One region of the Lactobacillus sp. ESL0700 genome, then DNA from elsewhere that is predicted to be linked to it. Evidence: riboswitches for the same ligand, from Rfam matches in the RefSeq annotation. Region 1 holds a riboswitch; the other holds the start of a gene.
The links. Region 1 has a riboswitch for FMN ahead of OZX63_RS04585 (ECF transporter S component). Riboswitches for the same ligand answer to the same signal wherever they lie in the genome.
Positions count from the first base shown of each region.

Region 2: it holds a riboswitch for FMN, as region 1 does, so the genes downstream of both, ribD (bifunctional diaminohydroxyphosphoribosylaminopyrimidine deaminase/5-amino-6-(5-phosphoribosylamino)uracil reductase RibD) here and OZX63_RS04585 (ECF transporter S component) in region 1, are expected to answer to the same signal.

Region 1 is NZ_CP113930.1:957,743-966,861, reverse strand. Features, by position in the region: gene OZX63_RS04620 (CCA tRNA nucleotidyltransferase) at 1-205, opposite strand, end outside; gene OZX63_RS04615 (tetratricopeptide repeat protein) at 398-1,651, opposite strand; gene OZX63_RS04610 (HU family DNA-binding protein) at 1,777-2,052, opposite strand; gene der (ribosome biogenesis GTPase Der) at 2,239-3,549, opposite strand; gene rpsA (30S ribosomal protein S1) at 3,610-4,818, opposite strand; gene cmk ((d)CMP kinase) at 4,891-5,565, opposite strand; gene OZX63_RS04590 (LysM domain-containing protein) at 5,608-6,126, opposite strand; gene OZX63_RS04585 (ECF transporter S component) at 6,225-6,866, opposite strand; FMN riboswitch at 7,005-7,118, opposite strand; gene OZX63_RS04580 (pseudouridine synthase) at 7,146-7,865, opposite strand; gene scpB (SMC-Scp complex subunit ScpB) at 7,865-8,473, opposite strand; gene OZX63_RS04570 (segregation/condensation protein A) at 8,463-9,119, opposite strand, start outside.
Region 2 is NZ_CP113930.1:199,037-208,155, forward strand. Features, by position in the region: gene OZX63_RS01030 (ABC transporter ATP-binding protein) at 1-377, shown strand, start outside; gene OZX63_RS01035 (response regulator transcription factor) at 537-1,223, shown strand; gene OZX63_RS01040 (HAMP domain-containing sensor histidine kinase) at 1,228-2,382, shown strand; gene OZX63_RS01045 (UDP-N-acetylmuramoyl-L-alanyl-D-glutamate--2,6-diaminopimelate ligase) at 2,428-3,999, shown strand; gene OZX63_RS01050 (amino acid racemase) at 4,012-4,758, shown strand; gene OZX63_RS01055 (hypothetical protein) at 4,913-5,116, shown strand; FMN riboswitch at 5,228-5,366, shown strand; gene ribD (bifunctional diaminohydroxyphosphoribosylaminopyrimidine deaminase/5-amino-6-(5-phosphoribosylamino)uracil reductase RibD) at 5,493-6,557, shown strand; gene ribE (riboflavin synthase) at 6,542-7,147, shown strand; gene ribA (GTP cyclohydrolase II) at 7,158-8,384, shown strand; gene ribH (6,7-dimethyl-8-ribityllumazine synthase) at 8,386-8,859, shown strand; gene OZX63_RS01080 (LysR family transcriptional regulator) at 8,935-9,119, opposite strand, start outside.

The DNA of each region.
Region 1 (9,119 bases):
CAGTATCAATCGATCGACTAAATAGTTCTTTAACTTCCTCTGGATAAGCACTAGTGGCAATATCAATGTCATGGATATGCCGGCCCAGTAACAAGTCACGGACCGAGCCACCAACAAAGTATGCCTCAAAGCCTGCTTGTTCCAGTGTCTTAAGGACAGGAAGCGCCGCGGTAAAAATCGCGGGTAATTCATTTATTTTCATCATTAATTAATCAACTCATCTATTTATTTTTAATTTTTGTTAGTAAATTAGCACTATTATTTTAATTAATTTTCAAATAGCAGCTATGTCTTATTATAGCCTATTTACAAGTAGAACACGAACCCACTTGTATTATCTTGAAAAATCGCCAAAGAAAAAAGGCCACATCATGGTCTTTTTTGCCAAAAAATTTAATTAATCAGCCAATTGGTTATACAATTCCTGCATTTCGCCATCTTCTGGTTCCAGCTTTAGATAGCGTTCTAAGAGCTGCAAAACAATTTCGGTAGCATTAGCCTCAGTGTTGAAGAAACGAATCATTTGCTTCAAAAAAGCGGGATTACTTTGAAATTCTGGATATGCCAGCAAAAACTCACTCTTAGCTTTGTCACTATTATCCAAATTTTCATAAGATAATGCCATATTCCAGTGGGCTTGTGGTTCCAAATCACTTTCATCGAGTTTGGCAAACAATTGCAGGTTGGCCTCATTTTTACCCTCATGTAAATAAAGATTGGACAATTGCAACCGTAAATCGTTATTTTCTGGCTCAACCTTGAGGCCGCGGGTCAGTAAATCCTCAGCTGTTTTTAAATCGTTCAATTTAGCAGCTGCACGTGCACCCTTAGAGTATAATACTGGATCAAGCTCATTATAGGCCAGTCCTGCTTGGCTTGAACGCAAAACCTGCTCGTTATCATTTTTGTGCTCATAAGCTGTAGCTAGAAGCGGGTAGGCATTCACATAGTCCGGACTTTGATTGATAACGTCATTCAAATACGTAATTGCCTGGTCGTCCTTATTAACATTGAGCATAATCAGGGCAGCCTGATATTTACTATCAATATCTAAAATATCACCGCTATGATCTTCGATTACCTTGCTAGCTTCTTCATAACGGCCTAATTTTGCCAGTGTCTGGTACAAGCGATCAATCAGGTTGACCTCACTAAAGTTTTTGTGACGCGTTAATAAATCCTGATACAAAGCTAGAGCTTGCTCATTATGACCACTCAAGTAGTCTAACTCAGCTAAACCAAACTTAACGATATCTTCATCAGGTGCCAATTTAGCAGCCTTCATCAGCTTGCTATGGGCCGTCTCGAGCAAGCCGTTAGTTTGATAGTAATCAGCTTGAACTAACAGACTGTCAAGATAGGCTGAAGAATCCTCTTTAATGTTATACAGCAGTGACAGGCCATCATCGTCTTCGCCATCATTCAGTAAAATTTCTGCTAAGTAAACCTTGAATAAGTCTTCTTTAGGAAATTGGGCAATCAGGCTGCGATAAACTTCTTTTGATAAGTTAGTAAAACCTAGCCCAGTTAAATTTTCAGCTAAAGATGCCAATACTTCTGGTTCATCATTATCCAAGGCCTTTTTTAGTAAGACTTTTTCCTGCGAAAAATCTTGTTTTTCAATTGAATCAAGTAATTGTTCAGAATACATTTAGTCCCTCCATTACCTTAATTATGACATAAAATCAGCTTAACAAGAAACATCCTGAATTATTTATGCCCAACAAAAAAGACGGTGACCATCACATCACCGTCTTTTAAGATAAAACTATTAAATTATTTAACAGCTTCTTTAAGAGCCTTACCAGGTCTAAATGCAGGAACCTTACTTGCTGGGATTTCAATTTCATCACCAGTTTGTGGGTTACGACCCTTGCGGGCTGCACGTTCACGAACTTCAAAAGTACCAAAGCCGATTAATTGAACCTTGTTACCTTTTGCAAGATCATCTTGGATTGCGCTAAAAATTACATCAACAGCAGTAGCTGCGTCCTTCTTAGTTAATTTAGTTCTTGAAGCTACTTCTGAAACTAATTCTGCTTTATTTGCCATCTGGACTTCACCTCCCAAAATTTGAGTCCCCCTAACTGGACTCAAAGCTTATTCTTCAACTGAAGAATAAGAAATAATGATTACAATTTAATCATTGTTTCCATGCACTCAAAATAGCACAAAAGCCTTACTACAACAAGCTTTTTTACTAAAAATATTATTTTTTGTATATTTGTAATATACAAATCACTTTCTCTTACGCGCTATTATTTTAATTGGTGTCCCTGTAAAATCAAAGTTCTCCCGCAATTGATTTACTAAAAAGCGTTGATAAGAAAAGTGCATTAATTCTGCATCATTAACAAAGACTACAAATGTCGGCGGATTAGTTGACACTTGGGTCATATAGTAAACTCTTAAACGTTTCCCCTTAATCATTGGCGTCGGCACTAATTTACTTGCTTCTAGCAGTAAGTCATTGAGTACACTAGACTTAATCCGTTGATTTTGGTTTTGGTAAACCTGCTTAACCATCTTCGGAATTTGGTCAAGTCGCTGACCGGTTTTAGCAGAAACAAACAAAATCGGTGCGTAATCAAGATACTGGAATTCTTGCCGAATTGTCTGCTCAAATTCCTTAGCACTGGTGCTGCTCTTCTTTGGTAAATCCCACTTGTTAACAATAATGATAATTCCGCGGCCCGCGTCATGGGCATAGCCAGCAACGTGCTTGTCTTGCTCGCGAATGCCTGTACTTGCATCTAAGACAAGACAAACAACGTCTGAGTGCTCAATTGCCCCCATTGCACGCATTACAGAGTACTTCTCCGTCTTTTCGTAGACCTTGCCCCGACGTCTGATACCAGCGGTGTCGACAATCCTAAATTTAGTGCCATCTTCACCAACAAATGGACTATCAACAGCGTCCCTGGTAGTGCCTTCTTCATTGTTGACGATAACGCGCTTCTCACCGACTAATTGATTAACAATCGATGATTTACCAACATTTGGTCGACCAATAACACTAAAGGAAATTTGGTCGTCGTCTTTTTTAGCTAAGTCTTTTGGCAGCTCGCTAACAATCCGATCAAGTAAATCACCAATTCCTGTTCCGTGAACACTTGATACGGGGATTGGATCGCCAAAGCCTAAGCTGTAAAAATCATAAATATCGGCCCGCTGCTCAGGGTTATCAGCCTTGTTTACAGCCAAAATAACCGGTTTTTCGGTGCGATAGAGTAAATGAGCAATTCGCTCATCTAAGTCCGTCAGGTGGTTAGTTACGCTGGTCAAAATCACGATAACATCAGCTTCATCAATCGCAATTTCTGCTTGCGCCCGAATTTCATCTTCAATGCGGCCATTTTCCCACGTGATACCACCTGTATCAATTAGGTCAAACTTCTGCCCCATCCATTCAGCCTTGGCATAGTTACGGTCACGAGTGACACCGGGCTTATCTTCAACAATTGCTAAACGCTCATTAATAATCCGGTTGAAAAGCGTTGATTTACCAACATTTGGTTGGCCAACAATTGCAACTACTGGTAAAACCATCTTTCAGCCTCCTTTATAAAATAAAAAAAGCCGGCTATACAGTCGGCTTTTTTATTATGATTAACGACGGTCCTTTAATTGGTCACCAATAATGTCACCTAAAGCGAAACCGCTGTCTTCGTTGTTCATGTACTTCTTAACAGAGTTTCTGTTATTGTTGTATGAACTGTGTGAACGAGAACCTTCATTGTCAGAGCCTTTAGAATCAGCTGCCTTCATTGAAAGTGAAATCCGACGTTCACTTGGGTCAATGTTCAAAACCTTAACCTTAACAGTTTGGCCAACTTCCAAAACATCACTAGGTTTGTCCACGTGCTTGTATGAAATTTCTGAAACGTGAACTAAGCCTTGAATACCGTCAGCAACTTCAACGAAAGCACCAAAGTTAGTCAATGACTTAACTTCACCTTCAAAAATGTCGCCTTCGTGTAAGTCTGAAGTAGCTTGTTCAAATGGAGAAGGTTCAGTTTGCTTGATTGAAAGGGAGATGCGATGTCTGTCATCATCAATACCGATAACTTTGACCTTAACATCTTGACCAGCCTTTAATACATCGCTAGGCTTATCAACGTGCTTGTATGAAATTTCTGAGATGTGAACTAAACCGTCAACACCACCAACATCAACAAAGGCACCAAAGTTAGTCAAACGAGAAACTTTACCTTCAACAACATCACCAACAACTAATTGTGATGCTACTTTATCAAAGGCTTCTTCACGTTCTTCTTCAATTAAGTCCTTGTGTGAAAGAATCAGACGATTCTTACTTGGATCAATTTCGGTAATCTTAAGTTTCATGGTCTTACCAATGTATGGCTTAAGATCGGAAACGTAACGGTTAGAAATAAGTGAAGCTGGTAAAAATCCTCTAGTACCAACGTCAACTAATAAACCACCACGAACAGAAGCTGTGACAGTACCTTCGATTGTCTTACCTGCTTCAAAGTCCTTTTGTAATTCGTCATAAGCTTCTCTTTCCTTAAGACGAGTTACTGAGAAGAAGAACTCACCGTTTTCCTTGTCGCCACCGGCTTTTCTTAAAACTAAAGCCTTAAGCTTGTCACCTGGTTTAACAAGGTCACGTAAATCGGCGTTGCGGTCTGAAGTGAATTCACGACGTGGGATTACACCTTCGACACCGGCATTTTCAACACCAACATCGATTTGGCCGTCTTCAACGTCTAATACTTCTACATCGACGATATCTCCGACCTCAACCCCTTGCATTTGTTTCAATGCATCTAAAAATTGATTACTGTTTTCTGACATTATTTACCTCCCAATATCATAATCTAATTCTAAATGAAAGTTAGATATTTTTCTACTGTTTTAACCCCTTTTTTATAGTTTTTTTTGACTTTTTTTAATTTCAGCCAAAATTGCGGCCACAACTTGGTCAATTGACATGGTCGTTGTATCGATTTCAATCGCATCTGATGCCTTTTTCAGCGGCGAAATTTCCCGATGGGAATCTTTATAGTCGCGAGCTGCAATGTCCTGCTCAATTTCAGCGACCGTTTTATCGGACTTAATCCCGCGCTCCTGCAAGTCGAGCAGCCGTCTTTCTGCCCGCGATCTTGGTGATGCGACTAAAAAGATTTTAACTTCAGCATCAGGTAAAACAGTTGTCCCAATATCACGGCCGTCCATTATAACATTTACTTTTCCGGCCATTTGCCGCTGCAAAACAACCATCTTAGCTCGTACACCAGCCAAAGCAGATACCTGTGAGACATTGGCAGAAATTTCTGGTGTCCGAATCTCACGAGAAATATCTTTCGTACCCGCAAAGACTTTTTGTTCACCATTAACAGCTTTAAGTTCAATGCCATCCTGGTCGATTGCTTTTAAAATTCCAGCTTCATCACCATAATCAAGGTGATGCGACCGAGCAATTACCGTACATGCACGGTACATTGCTCCAGTGTCAATGTAAATAAAATCTAACTTTTGCGCAATAATTTTTGCGACTGTACTTTTACCAGCTGAAGCTGGTCCATCAATTGCTACTTGCATTCAATCAAAAAGGGACGCATAGTCCCTATCCTTTCTTAATAATTATCTCAATTTAAGTGTTTGTCCGGCATATACTTGGCCGTCAGCGCTAAGGCCATTAAGGCGGATTAATTCTTGCGGCAAGACGTTATTCTTTTGGGCAATGCTAGTTAAAGTATCACCAACTTGAACAACATATTGACTTGGCACCTGCTGCTTTTTGGCTTGCGCCTTTTTAGCCAAGGATTTCTTAGCTTTGGCTTTTTTAACTTTAGGTGCCTGCTGCTTTTTAGCTGCAACCTTTGCCTTTTTTGGTTTGCTTTTAGCCGCTTGTTTTTCTTGCTTCACATGCTTAGCAGGTTTTTTAGGCGACTTTTTGGTTGTTTTTTGCAATTCAACAGCCTGCTCCTTGACCTGATCACTTGAAGCTAAGTGATGAACAACAGGAATAAGAGCAATAATCACAACGACCAAAATTGCCATCGTGACTAGCCAGCCTTTATAATGTGGCCTGTTAATCACGGCTCTGGGCTCATTTGGACGTGCGTAATGTTTATATGATTTTTCCTGTTTCTGATTCATCAAAATACCTCGATTCACCTAACTTGTTTAATTTTAGCATATTTACCGGCGTTTTTGGATAAAAAAATCGGCCATTTGAATGACCGACTTAAGTTAAATTATCTCTTTAAATTGAAATTCTTTTGAACAAAAGGTTTCAAGTTACGTAAAACTGCTTCAAACAATAGGTAAACAACAACACTGTTGATTAATCCCTTTACGAGATTGAACGGAACAATTATTCCGAAAATATATGCTCCCATTGATGGAATATGTAACATCTGACCTAAGTATACCTTTTCGGTAAAGCCAAGCAAACCAGAATAACCGTGGATTGCTGGCAATTTTGGTATCATTGTTACAGCGTACATTGGCGTCAAAATCAAGGCATTCAGGGTTGCCAAAACAACTGCCATGGCAATTGTCCCGCAAATCAAACCAATAATTGGCTTAACGTGGCGCTTCATTCCACTTGTTTCATCATGCTTCATATTTCTAGTGACAAAGTAAAATGGTAATGCAAAGGAAATTGATGCTAACAATGCTGCTAGTTGACCAACAACACTTGGTAAGCTAAATCCACTATAAACCAAACTTAACAGCATTCTAATAATCGCAATGAAAAACCCTGGCCAAGCGCCAAAAAGAAACATCCCAATTGTAATAATGACATCAGAAAAATCAAATTTTAAGAAACTCGCATTCGGTAAAATCGGAATCCCCGTAAACTTAATGATGACAAATGCTACCGCACCAAACATCGCACAGGCGATTAATAATGCTAAATTACTCGTACTCTTACTCTTCAAAAAACTTACCTCCAAAACAATATTAGGTCTGTTGCTCCTAGCAACAGACCTAATAAAAGTAAGCTTTTTATCTACTTTTCTTTTAGTTTAGTCTGTCTTCTTTCATCTAGACTTTAACTATCGGTACCACTATGGGGTTCCACCGTTTACACGGGTCGCGGACTTACCGCCGGTCGGGACTTACACCCTGCCATGAAGACAACAAACTCTTTATTAATTTCTATCAATATACTAGTCTACATGCTTCAATCTGTCAACTTCTTCATGAGACAATTCGCGATATTTACCAGACACAAGACCATCAAGTGTCAAGAAAGAATACTTCTCCCGCGCTAGTTTTTCAACTTGATGGTTAACAGCCTTAAACATTTTTTTAACTTGGTGATAATGTCCTTCATGAATGGTCAATTGGACAATCTGCCGATTATGCTTTTTATCTGTGCGAATAATTTTTACCTTAGCTGGAGAACTCTTGTGGTGGTCAAATTCAACTCCGCGCGCTAATTGCTTGCTTTCTTCAGGCAATAATTGGCCTTCAATGCGGGCAACATAAACCTTAGCAACCTTGTTACGCGGATGCATCATTAAATTGGCTAACTCACCATCATTAGTCATTAAGAGTAAGCCCGACGTATCGTAATCAAGGCGTCCAACTGGGTATAACCGGTATGGTAAATCGCTAAAGTAATCGACCACTGTTTTTCTACCCTTGTCATCATTAGCAGTAGAAACAACTCCCCGTGGTTTATAAAACACGTAGGTGTGCAAGCTCTCGCGTTCGATTGGTTCGCCGTCAACCGTAATGTTGCTAAAAGTTTCTACTTTAGTCCCAAGTTTAGTGATAATTTCACCATCTACAGTGACGCGACCTTCCGTAATCATCTTTTCGGCCTTGCGTCTTGAGGCGATTCCTGCCTCAGCAATTACTTTTTGTAAACGTTGTAACGCCATTATTTTTCTCCTTTTTGTATGCTGGCCAAGTTCTTATCAGCCTGACCCTTAGCCGCAAATAAATCTATTTCGCCTTCCGCATTAATACTGTCATCTTCAAAATCTTCAATTAGCGGCAAATCGGCTAAGCTTTGGTAGCCAAAATACTGCAGGAAGTAGTCACTAGTAACATACAAGTTGGGATGCCCCGGTGCATCTTTTTTGCCGTTAACTTTAACAAGGCCGCGCCAAATCAATGTTTGCAATGCGCCAGATGAGTTAACTCCGCGAATGTCATCAATTTCGACCCGCGTGATTGGCTGGCGATATGCAACAATTGCCAAAATTTCCAAAGCTGACTGACTGAGTGTTTTTGTTAAATCTTTTTGGAAGTAACTAGCTACTGTCTTAGCAACTTCAGGGCGCGTCGTTAACTTGTAATTATGGTTAATATGCAGTAGTTGCAATCCTGAATCATGATTTTCCTGCAATTTATCGGCCAAATTTTTAGCTAGTTCTCGTAAAGCCGGCTGGCCAACCTGCAATAATTCGCATAAATTATCACTAACAATCCCGTTGTCTCCTGCTACATAAAGTAGAGCCTCTAATTGCGCAATTTTACTTGGCATTAACATCAATTCCTTCTAATTCTAAGTCGCCATACGTTCGCGATTGACTGACCCTGATTTTCTGCTTCTTGCATAACTCCAGTAACGCTAAGAACAAACCGATAACATCGGACAAACTATGCAACTCATCACTGCACGCAAAAAAGCTAACCTTTTTTCCACCAGCGGTTTTTGCTTCTAAGAAAGTAATCATTTCCGTAATTGGTGTTTCCTTTACCTCGACGGATGCAATATCTGGCTGTCTGATTTTTAGCCGCTGAAGTACAACCATAAAAGTATTAGCCAGTTCAGTTGCCGTAATCTGCCCAGTTGGAAGGGGCTGCACCTTTTTAGTTTGCGGAACACTCTCCTCTTTAGCCGCAGTAATTGGCACTGCTTCATTACGCTTTTTAAAATAAGCCGATATCTTTTTAAAGACTGAATACTGAACTAATTGCTGAACTAACTCATCTCGTGGGTCCTCCTCGACCTCATCTTCGATAAAATCATTCTGCGGCAATAAAGACTGCGATTTAATTCGCAAAAGCGTTGACGACATTACAAAATACTCACCCGCAATTTGCAAATTTAATTGCTGCATTTGCTGCAGGTAAGCCAAATACTGACTAGTAATCTGTGCAATTGGAATGTCATAAATATCAATTTT
Region 2 (9,119 bases), 760 kb from region 1:
CTGACGAGTTTATTCATCATTTGGATGATGGTTATAAGACAATTATTGACGGTAACGGCGGGGATTTGTCTCAAGGACAGATGCAACTGCTCAGTATTGCGCGAGCAATGATTGCTGACGAACCTGTAATGATTTTGGATGAAGCTACATCAAGTATTGATACGCAAACCGAAAAACTAGTTCAAGCGGGGATGGATAACCTTCTTGCTGGCCGGACAAGTTTCGTTATTGCCCACAGATTATCCACAATTGTTAACTCGGACTTAATCCTTGTGCTTGACCACGGTCATATTATTGAGGCCGGCAACCACGACAAGCTCATTAAGGAAAAGGGCTACTATTACGAGTTATACACTGGTAAAAAAGAAATTGAATAGTTTTGCTAAAGAGTTGAGAGTTTCTCAGCTCTTTTTTTAATAAAAAGATAAAATTATGCCCGATCAGTAGGTTTTGGCCTTGAAAATGATTAAAATATTAAGCATAGGCCTTAGTGCCAGATGATTAATAGAACTTAAATAAAGGGGAGGATACGCCCTATGAAAATTTTGGTTGTTGATGATGATAAAGAAATCGTTGAGTTATTGAGCATTTATCTTAAAAATGAGGGTTACACACCAGTTGCGGCATATAGCGGTAAGGAAGCAATTACTCGCTTAACGACTACGCCGGATATTGCGTTAATGATTTTGGACGTCATGATGCCGAATATGAGTGGAATTGATGTGATTAAAGAAGTACGCAAGGATTCCGACATTCCAATTATTATTGTTTCAGCTAAGACTGGTGATATGGACAAGATTCAGGGACTGATTACGGGTGCCGACGACTATGTGTCAAAGCCATTTAATCCGCTGGAAGTGATGGCTCGAGTGCGTTCATTATTGCGCCGCAGTCAAAAGCAGGTTAAGGATGAAAAGCCCGATGTCTTAGAGGTTGGACCGCTGGTGATTAACCGTGATTCACACGAAGTTAAGACAATTGATGGCAAGGATATTCAGTTAACTGCATTAGAGTTTGGTATTTTATATTTGCTAGCAAGCCATCCTAACCGGGTATTTTCAGCCGATGAGATTTTTGAACGTGTTTGGCAGCAAGAGTCGATTGTTTCTGCTAAAACAGTCATGGTTCACGTGTCGCACTTACGCGATAAAATCCAAAAGGCAACAGGCGGCGAGGATGTCATTCAGACCGTTTGGGGAGTTGGCTACAAGGTCGAGGCGTAATTAAATGAAAAAAGAACGCGTCAAGTTAACAGCTGCAGAAAAGAGCGAACTGTTTGCTGAAGGCGTCATTACGGTGGTATTGCTGCTGCTGCTTAATTTATCAATCATTATTTTGGTCAATTTGACGATTTTGCGCGATAAGAATTTAGTTAATGGCATTTACTTTCTTAAAAAGACCATCACGGTTTTTGGCGGCCGGCATATGTGGTCGTGGCAGCATACCTTTTTGCTGTTAATGGGTGCCGGCGATTTAATTGTGCTGTATTGGCGCTTAATTCGGCGCTACCACCAGATGCAACTACGTCACGTAATTTCGGAATTGCATTATATTGCTCAAGGCCACTTTGATCATTGCATATCTTTTAAGGTCAAGACCGACTTGCAGAAGGTAATTGACTCGATTAATTCCCTAGTTGACAGTACGGTGACCGCAATTAATGAGGAAAAGGCAATTGAGCAGTCCAAAGATGAGCTGATTAGCAATGTTTCGCACGATATTCGGACACCATTAACGTCAATTATTGGTTATTTAGGGTTGTTAAAAACGGGAGTGTCAGACCCAAAAGACCAGCAAAAGTACTTGGATATTGCCTACACGAAGGCCGAGCAGATGAAGTCTTTGGCGCATGACTTACTTGAATACACAACGCTTAAATCAACCACGACCAAATTAAATCTGTCGCCGCTGCACATTTTTTCAATGTTAGAGCAAGTAGAAGCAGGATTTGAATTTGAAGCTGAGGAGAAAAACATCGAGTTTCAAATTGAGGTGCGCCCAAAGGACTTGACAATTCAGGCAGACCCGGAAAAATTGGTGCGCGTTTATAACAATCTGATTACTAACGCGCTTAAGTATGGCACTGGCGCAAGTCAGATTAACTTAATTGCTAATTTAGTAAATGACGATGAGGTTGAATTGCGGGTAGAAAACAACGGTGCCAAGATTCCGCAAGCGTCACTGAAGAAAATTTTTGAGCGGTTCTACCGTGTGGAAACCTCACGCAATACGCAGACTGGCGGCACAGGCTTGGGATTATCGATTACTAAGAGCATTGTCGATTTGCATCATGGTAAAATCCGCTGCGAATCCGATGATAATTGGACGCGCTTTATTATTCAATTGCCGTTAGATTTAAAGAATGATAAAACAACTGGCTAGCTGTGTTATAATTTTGACTGAGATAAAAAAACAGAGGGGCACAGAATGAGTATTTCCTTAAATACCTGTATTTTAATTTTGAAAGAACACCACTTGCTAAAATCAAGTGCTGTTCAAGATACTGTCGCGACTAAGATGGAATATGTATCATACGATTCACGTGACATTAAGACTAACACCTTGTTTTTCTGCAAGGGTGCTGGCTTTCGGCCAACTTACTTATCAATGGCTAAGGATAATGGCGCTAATTGTTATGTTGCCGAGCAACCTTATCCAGAGGGCAAGGGGATGCACGCGTTAATTGTGCGTGATGTTTCTAAGGCGATGGCACTGCTGTCGGCAGCGTTTTTCCGCTTTCCTCAAGATGACCTATTTGTTGTGGCCATTACGGGAACAAAGGGTAAAACGACAACGGCATACTTTCTAAAAGGGATGTTGGATCAAGTCAACGGTGGTAAGACGGCACTGATTTCATCAGTTAATGATGTTGTTGGGACTAAACCCGAAGACAGCTTCAAGTCTAGTCTGACAACGCCGGAGTCGCTGGACTTATTCCGTGATATGCGGCGCGCGGTTGATAATGGGATGACGCATTTGGTAATGGAAGTTTCCAGTCAAGCTTATAAAAAGAACCGCGTCTTTGGTTTAACTTATGATTTGGGCTTTTTCTTAAATATTTCGCCGGATCATATTGGACCAAATGAACACCCTAACTTTGCGGATTACCTGCACTGTAAATTGCAGTTGATGGTTAATGCACGTAAGTGTATCATCAATGCTCAAAGTGATCACTTTGATGAAATTTATGCTGCCGCAACAACGACGACAGATCCGGACAGTATTTATCTATTTGCGGATGAGAAATTCACTAATCCTAATTTGAAGGCACCGATTGACTTCCGCTTTTCTTCAGAAGAAAGTGATATGGCAGAAACCCGCTTCCAAGTTTTGTGTGCATCAGATAAGGCTAAGGAACTAGCAATTGCTGGGGATTATAAGTTGAAGATGCTGGGCGACTTTAACGAGTCAAACGGGACTGCCGCAATTATCGGTGCTGGGTTAGCTGGGTTAGATTATGCCGATGCTGCTAAGGGAATTAGTAACGTTACTGTGCCGGGCAGAATGCAGACGGAAGTAACTAAGGATCACGGAATTATTGTGGTTGATTATGCTCATAATAAAGCATCAATGATGGCATTAATGAGCTTTATGCAGCGCGAATTCAATAATCCTAAAATTATTGTGGTCGTTGGTGCTCCTGGGGACAAGGGTGTATCGCGCAGACCTGGTTTTAGCCAAAGCTTAAATGCATACGCAGACAAAGCCTTTTTAACGTCAGATGATCCGGGGTTTGAAGATCCGAAAGATATTGCGGAAGAAATTGATGCTGGTATCGATCATGCCAAAGTTGACGTAACGATTGAACTTGATCGCACGAAGGCTATTCATGATGCGATCAGTATGGCTCATTCTGGCGATGTTGTGTTAATTTGCGGTAAGGGTGCCGATGGTTTTCAAAAGGTGCGCGGTATTGATACCCCGTATCCATCAGATATTGTTGTTGCCCAGCAAGTCATTGACGAATTGGAAGGTCAAAGCGAGCACTTTAATAAGTAAAAGAGCAGAAAAATGAAGCATTTTTTTAGTATTATTGGCGGCATGGGAACGATCGCCACTGAAAGCTACGTTCGGTTATTGAATCATCGAGTAAAAATTGCGAAGGATCAAGATTATCTGAATTATATTTTGGTTAACGATGCGCAAATTCCAGACAGAACAGCGTATATCAAGGATCATACTAAGCCTAATTGCTTGGTAGATTTGCGTGAAGATGTTTTGGGACAAGCAAAATTGGGACCTGACTTTTTCGTTATGCCGTGTAATACCGCGCATTATTTTTACGATGATCTTGCTAAATTGACGGATATTCCGTTTTTGCATATGATGCGCATTGCCGTGCACCAATTTGTTGAAAAGTATCCGAATGAACTAAAGATTGGCCTGATTGCAACCGAAGGCTCAATTTATGACCATCTTTATGCGGATGAAATTAAGGCAGTTGGGCGCGAGGTTGAACTTGGCGGCCCAGAAATTCAGCCGCTAGTAACCAAACTAATCTATGCTAATATCAAGGAAAAAGGCGTGGTCGATCACGATTTATACCATCATATTTTGCAATTAATGCATGATAAATATGGCTGTAACGTGATTTTGCTTGGCTGTACGGAATTGTCCTTGGCTCAGGAAAAGGCGCCGGACCATCCATACAACGTGATTGATCCCCAATCAATTATTGCCGATGTGGCAATTGAATTGTCACTGAAAATACGTGCAGGGATGGATCCTAAAGAAGCTACTAAAAAGTACCTGTATTAAAGTTAAAAAGAAGAATCTGAAAACGTCAGGTTCTTCTTTTTTTACGAAAAATTGTAATCGATTTCACATAATTGATTGACAATTATGCAATTATGGTTTAGTGTATTATTTAAGTAGTACAATACTGAATGACATTTGCAAAAGAGGTAGAACGATGCTTTATCTGTTATACATATTGGTTGGTTTATTAATTATTTTGGCCGTTAACTTGGCGGTAACTGCTTGCTTGACCCTCAGGGACATCTATCAACATCGTGACCAGGAACAATTAGCCTTTGGTAAGGCATTTAAAAAATACTTTATTAAAAATAATAATTTGCCAGTAAGTTTGACTGATTGGAAAATATTATTAAGCTAAATTACTAGAGCCAAGGTCATTAAGCCTATCTTTAATTGGTGCAACTAGTCTTTTATAACTTTAACTATTGACATTTAGTAGCCCCTAGCTTATTCTTAAAGTAATTGAATACGGTTTCTTCGGGGCAGGGTGTAATTCCTGACCGACGGTGACAGTCTAAGTAGGTTGAAGTCCGTGACCCGCGTATACCGCGGTGGAGCTAGTGTGAGTCTAGCACCGACAGTTAAAGTCTGGATGGGAGAAGAACAAATACGACTAATATTTGACTCGCGTCGTTTTAAGAGAACTTCGCTGAAATCATATTTGGTTAATAATGAATGGACCTCGTTGAAATAATCAACGGGGTCTTTTTTTGTGTATTTAGGAAGTGAAGATAGTGCAAGACAAGGATTACATGCAGATGGCCGTTCATGAAGCTTTAAAAGCACAGGGTGCGACCTGGACTAATCCGCTTGTTGGTGCGGTTTTGGTTAAAGATGGGCAAGTACTAGCAACAGGCTACCACCACCAATATGGTAAAGAACATGCCGAGATTAACACGTTGTCACATTTAGCTAAGCCAAGTCTAGCGCAAGGTGCGACTTTGTACGTCACGCTAGAGCCTTGCAGCCATTACGGCAAGCAACCGCCGTGTGCTAAGCGGGTAGTGGAAGTTGGCATTAAGCGCGTGGTAGTTGGCCAAGTAGATCCGCATCAAATTGTCGGCGGCAAGGGGATGCAATATTTAAATGAGCATGGCCTTGAAACCGAAGTAATCGGCGGTGTAGAGCAGTTATATGAGCGCTATAACTTTTTCTATCAAAAACAGCGCCCGTTTGTCACGCTCAAGTATGCGATGTCACTTGACGGCAAAATTAATGAACCTAAGCAGAAGCGGACATTTTTAACAGGGGACAAAGCTCAAATTGATGTCCAAAAACTGCGGTGCCGTAATCAAGCGATTTTAATTGGTGCTAACACATTACGCATTGACAATCCGCAATTAACGGTAAGGATCAAGAATTTGCCGATTCCGCCAATTAGGATTGTAGTCACGCGGGATGCCAATCGACTTGATTTTACTAAGCAATTGTTTCAATTACCGGGACAGATTTGGCTGCTTAGTGAACAGCCATTAACTAAAAAAATAGGCGAAAATGTTGAATGTATGACAGCTGAAAAATGGACACCAGAAAAAATTGTGGCGTTACTTGCGCAGCGTGAAATCCAGTCACTACTGGTTGAAGGTGGCAGTCAGATTCAAGCTGAATTTATTGCCGCTGACCTAGCAGATGAAATTATTGCTTATGTTGCTCCGCAAGTTTTGGGTGGTACCGGGTTACCAGCAGCAGTTGGCCCAGCTTTAAGTGACAAATTGCAATATCAACTTCTTAATGTCCAACAATTGGGTCAAGATGTGCGTATTTGCGCAAGGAGAGAGGATAAATGTTTACAGGAATAATTCAAGGCACGGGTAAAATTACGCGCTTAGATATTACAGAAAAACATGCCAAGTTAGGCATTACTTCAGCTAAAATGGCACAAAAAAATCTGCCACTTGGTGCAAGTATTGCGGTCAACGGCATTTGTCTGACGGTTACTGCTTGGGATAATGATGAGTTTACGGTCGATGTAATGCCAGAAACAATGAAGCGAACAAACTTAGGCAACCTTACTAATGGCAGTTTAGTCAATTTGGAACCATCGGTTAGTGTCGACAGCACACTTGACGGTCATATTGTTGCTGGTCATATTGATACAACGGCGGAACTAATTAAGCGTACGGAAACGGAAAATTCAATCGAGCTGCGCTTCCAAGTGCCCCATAAGTATGATCCGTATATTGTTGAAAAAGGCTCAATCGCAATTGATGGTATTAGTTTGACAGTCACAATGGCAGAAAACGACGTCTTTGGCGTTAGTCTAATTCCGTTTACTATTGCCAATACCACGTTAGCTAATTGCCAAGTTGGCGATCACGTTAATATCGAAGTTGATATGATTGGTCGTTACGCAGTTAAGCAGATTCAGGCATGGAAAAAAGAATTTTAGGAGGATAAAAATGAAGGACGAACTAAACGAAAAAATGGCCAAAATTCTTGATCATATGAGAAACGGCGGCTTGGTTATTGTGGCAGATTCACCACAGCGTGAATCTGAGGGTGACATGATCGGTTTGGCAGAAAAGGTAACCCCGCAAATGGTTAACACCATGATTTCTAAAGCTCGCGGTTTGTTATGTGTACCGATGAGTAAGGCGTACGCTGACCGCTTGCAATTAAGTCCACTTGAAACGGGCTCAAATGATACTTTCGGCACAGCCTTTACTCTTAGTGTTGACTCAACCGAGACGACAACGGGAATTTCCGCGTTTGATCGGGCTAAAACAATTAAAAAATTGGCAGACCCTAATAGTCAGTGGGATGACTTTTATCATCCTGGCCATGTTTTTCCGTTGGTTGCCAAAGAAGGTGGCGTTTTAGAGCGGACTGGTCATACTGAAGCCGCACTTGACTTAGCTCGTTTAGCTGGAGTGGCTCCAGTTGGATTTATCTGTGAATGCATTAAAAAAGACGGTACGATGGCTCGCCGCAAGGACTTAAAGGCATTGGCAGAAGGCTTAGGCATTCCTTACCTAACAATTGAGGAATTAATTGAGTACCGTAAACGGCAAGAAAATAAAGATTTGGCAATTGAATCCATCACTAAAGTTGATTTTCCAACTAAATATGGTCATTTCCAACTTGAAGGCTTTAGAGACAGTAAGCACCCAGACAAGCAGCCAACATTGTTAATTAGTAAAGGTGACATTAAACCGGGTGAGCCACTCTTATTGCGGCTGCACAGTGAATGTTTGACTGGGGATGTTTTTGGCTCTAAGCGCTGTGATTGCGGTGCTCAACTGGCAGAAGCTTTGACCAAAATTGAAGAAAATGGTTCGGGTGCCGTGCTGTATCTGCGTCAAGAAGGCCGCGGAATTGGTCTGGAAAACAAGTTGCGCGCATATAAATTGCAGGATGAAGGTATGAATACTGTAGAAGCCAACCAGCAATTAGGTTTGCCGGTTGATGCGCGTCGCTATAATGTTGCCGGCGAAATTTTACGCCAAAAAGGCATCACAGAAGTTAAGTTAATGACCAACAATCCAGATAAGGTTGACCAGTTAGAAAACTTTGGCGTGCAGGTAGTGGAACGGATTCCAATGGAAGTTGGACTCACTGAGGAAAACAGACAATACTTGAGCACTAAAAAGCACGAAATGAACCATATTTTAAATGAGGTAGACTAAAATGAAAGAACTGACAGGAAAATTAGTGGCACAGCAAGATAAAAGAATTGGAATTGTGGTTGCCAAATTTAATGGCGTTGTGACCGATCGCTTACTTAGCGGCGCTTTAGAACAATTGAAGATGTCTGGTGTACCTAGTGACAACATTGTTGTTGTTCATGTGCCAGGGGCATATGAAATTTCGCGGACTGTTAACTGTTTGGCTAAAAGTGGTAAGGTTGATGGCATTATCGCTTTGGGCGCAGTTATTCGCGGTGAAACCGACCACTACACTTATGTTTGTGAAGGTACAGCGTCACAATTAGCAGCAGCCACTGCTAATGGTCCAGTACCAGTAATGTTCGGCGTCTTGATGACCGACACTGTTGCTCAAGCAACTGATCGTGCTGGTGGAAAATCTGGCAATAAGGGAGCTGAATGTGCAACGGATATCTTAGAGGTTCTAAGCTTGGAAGAGCAAATTAATAATTTATAATATCGCCATTTTTTCTTACATAAATACATGCTTAAAAAGCCATGACTGTGAAGAAGTCATGGCTTTTTTGTGATATTAAATAATTTTATCAACAAAATCTGTTTTTAGAATTTGCGTTGCATATTTAATTTCATCTGTGAGCCTTGGTTGCGACTTAATTGTGGAAATAGAAAAATTAACGTTAATTTCATTTCTAGGCAGACGGACATAGTTGATATTGGATAGCTTTTGCTCGTTGACAGCTTCGATACTGGTTGTCA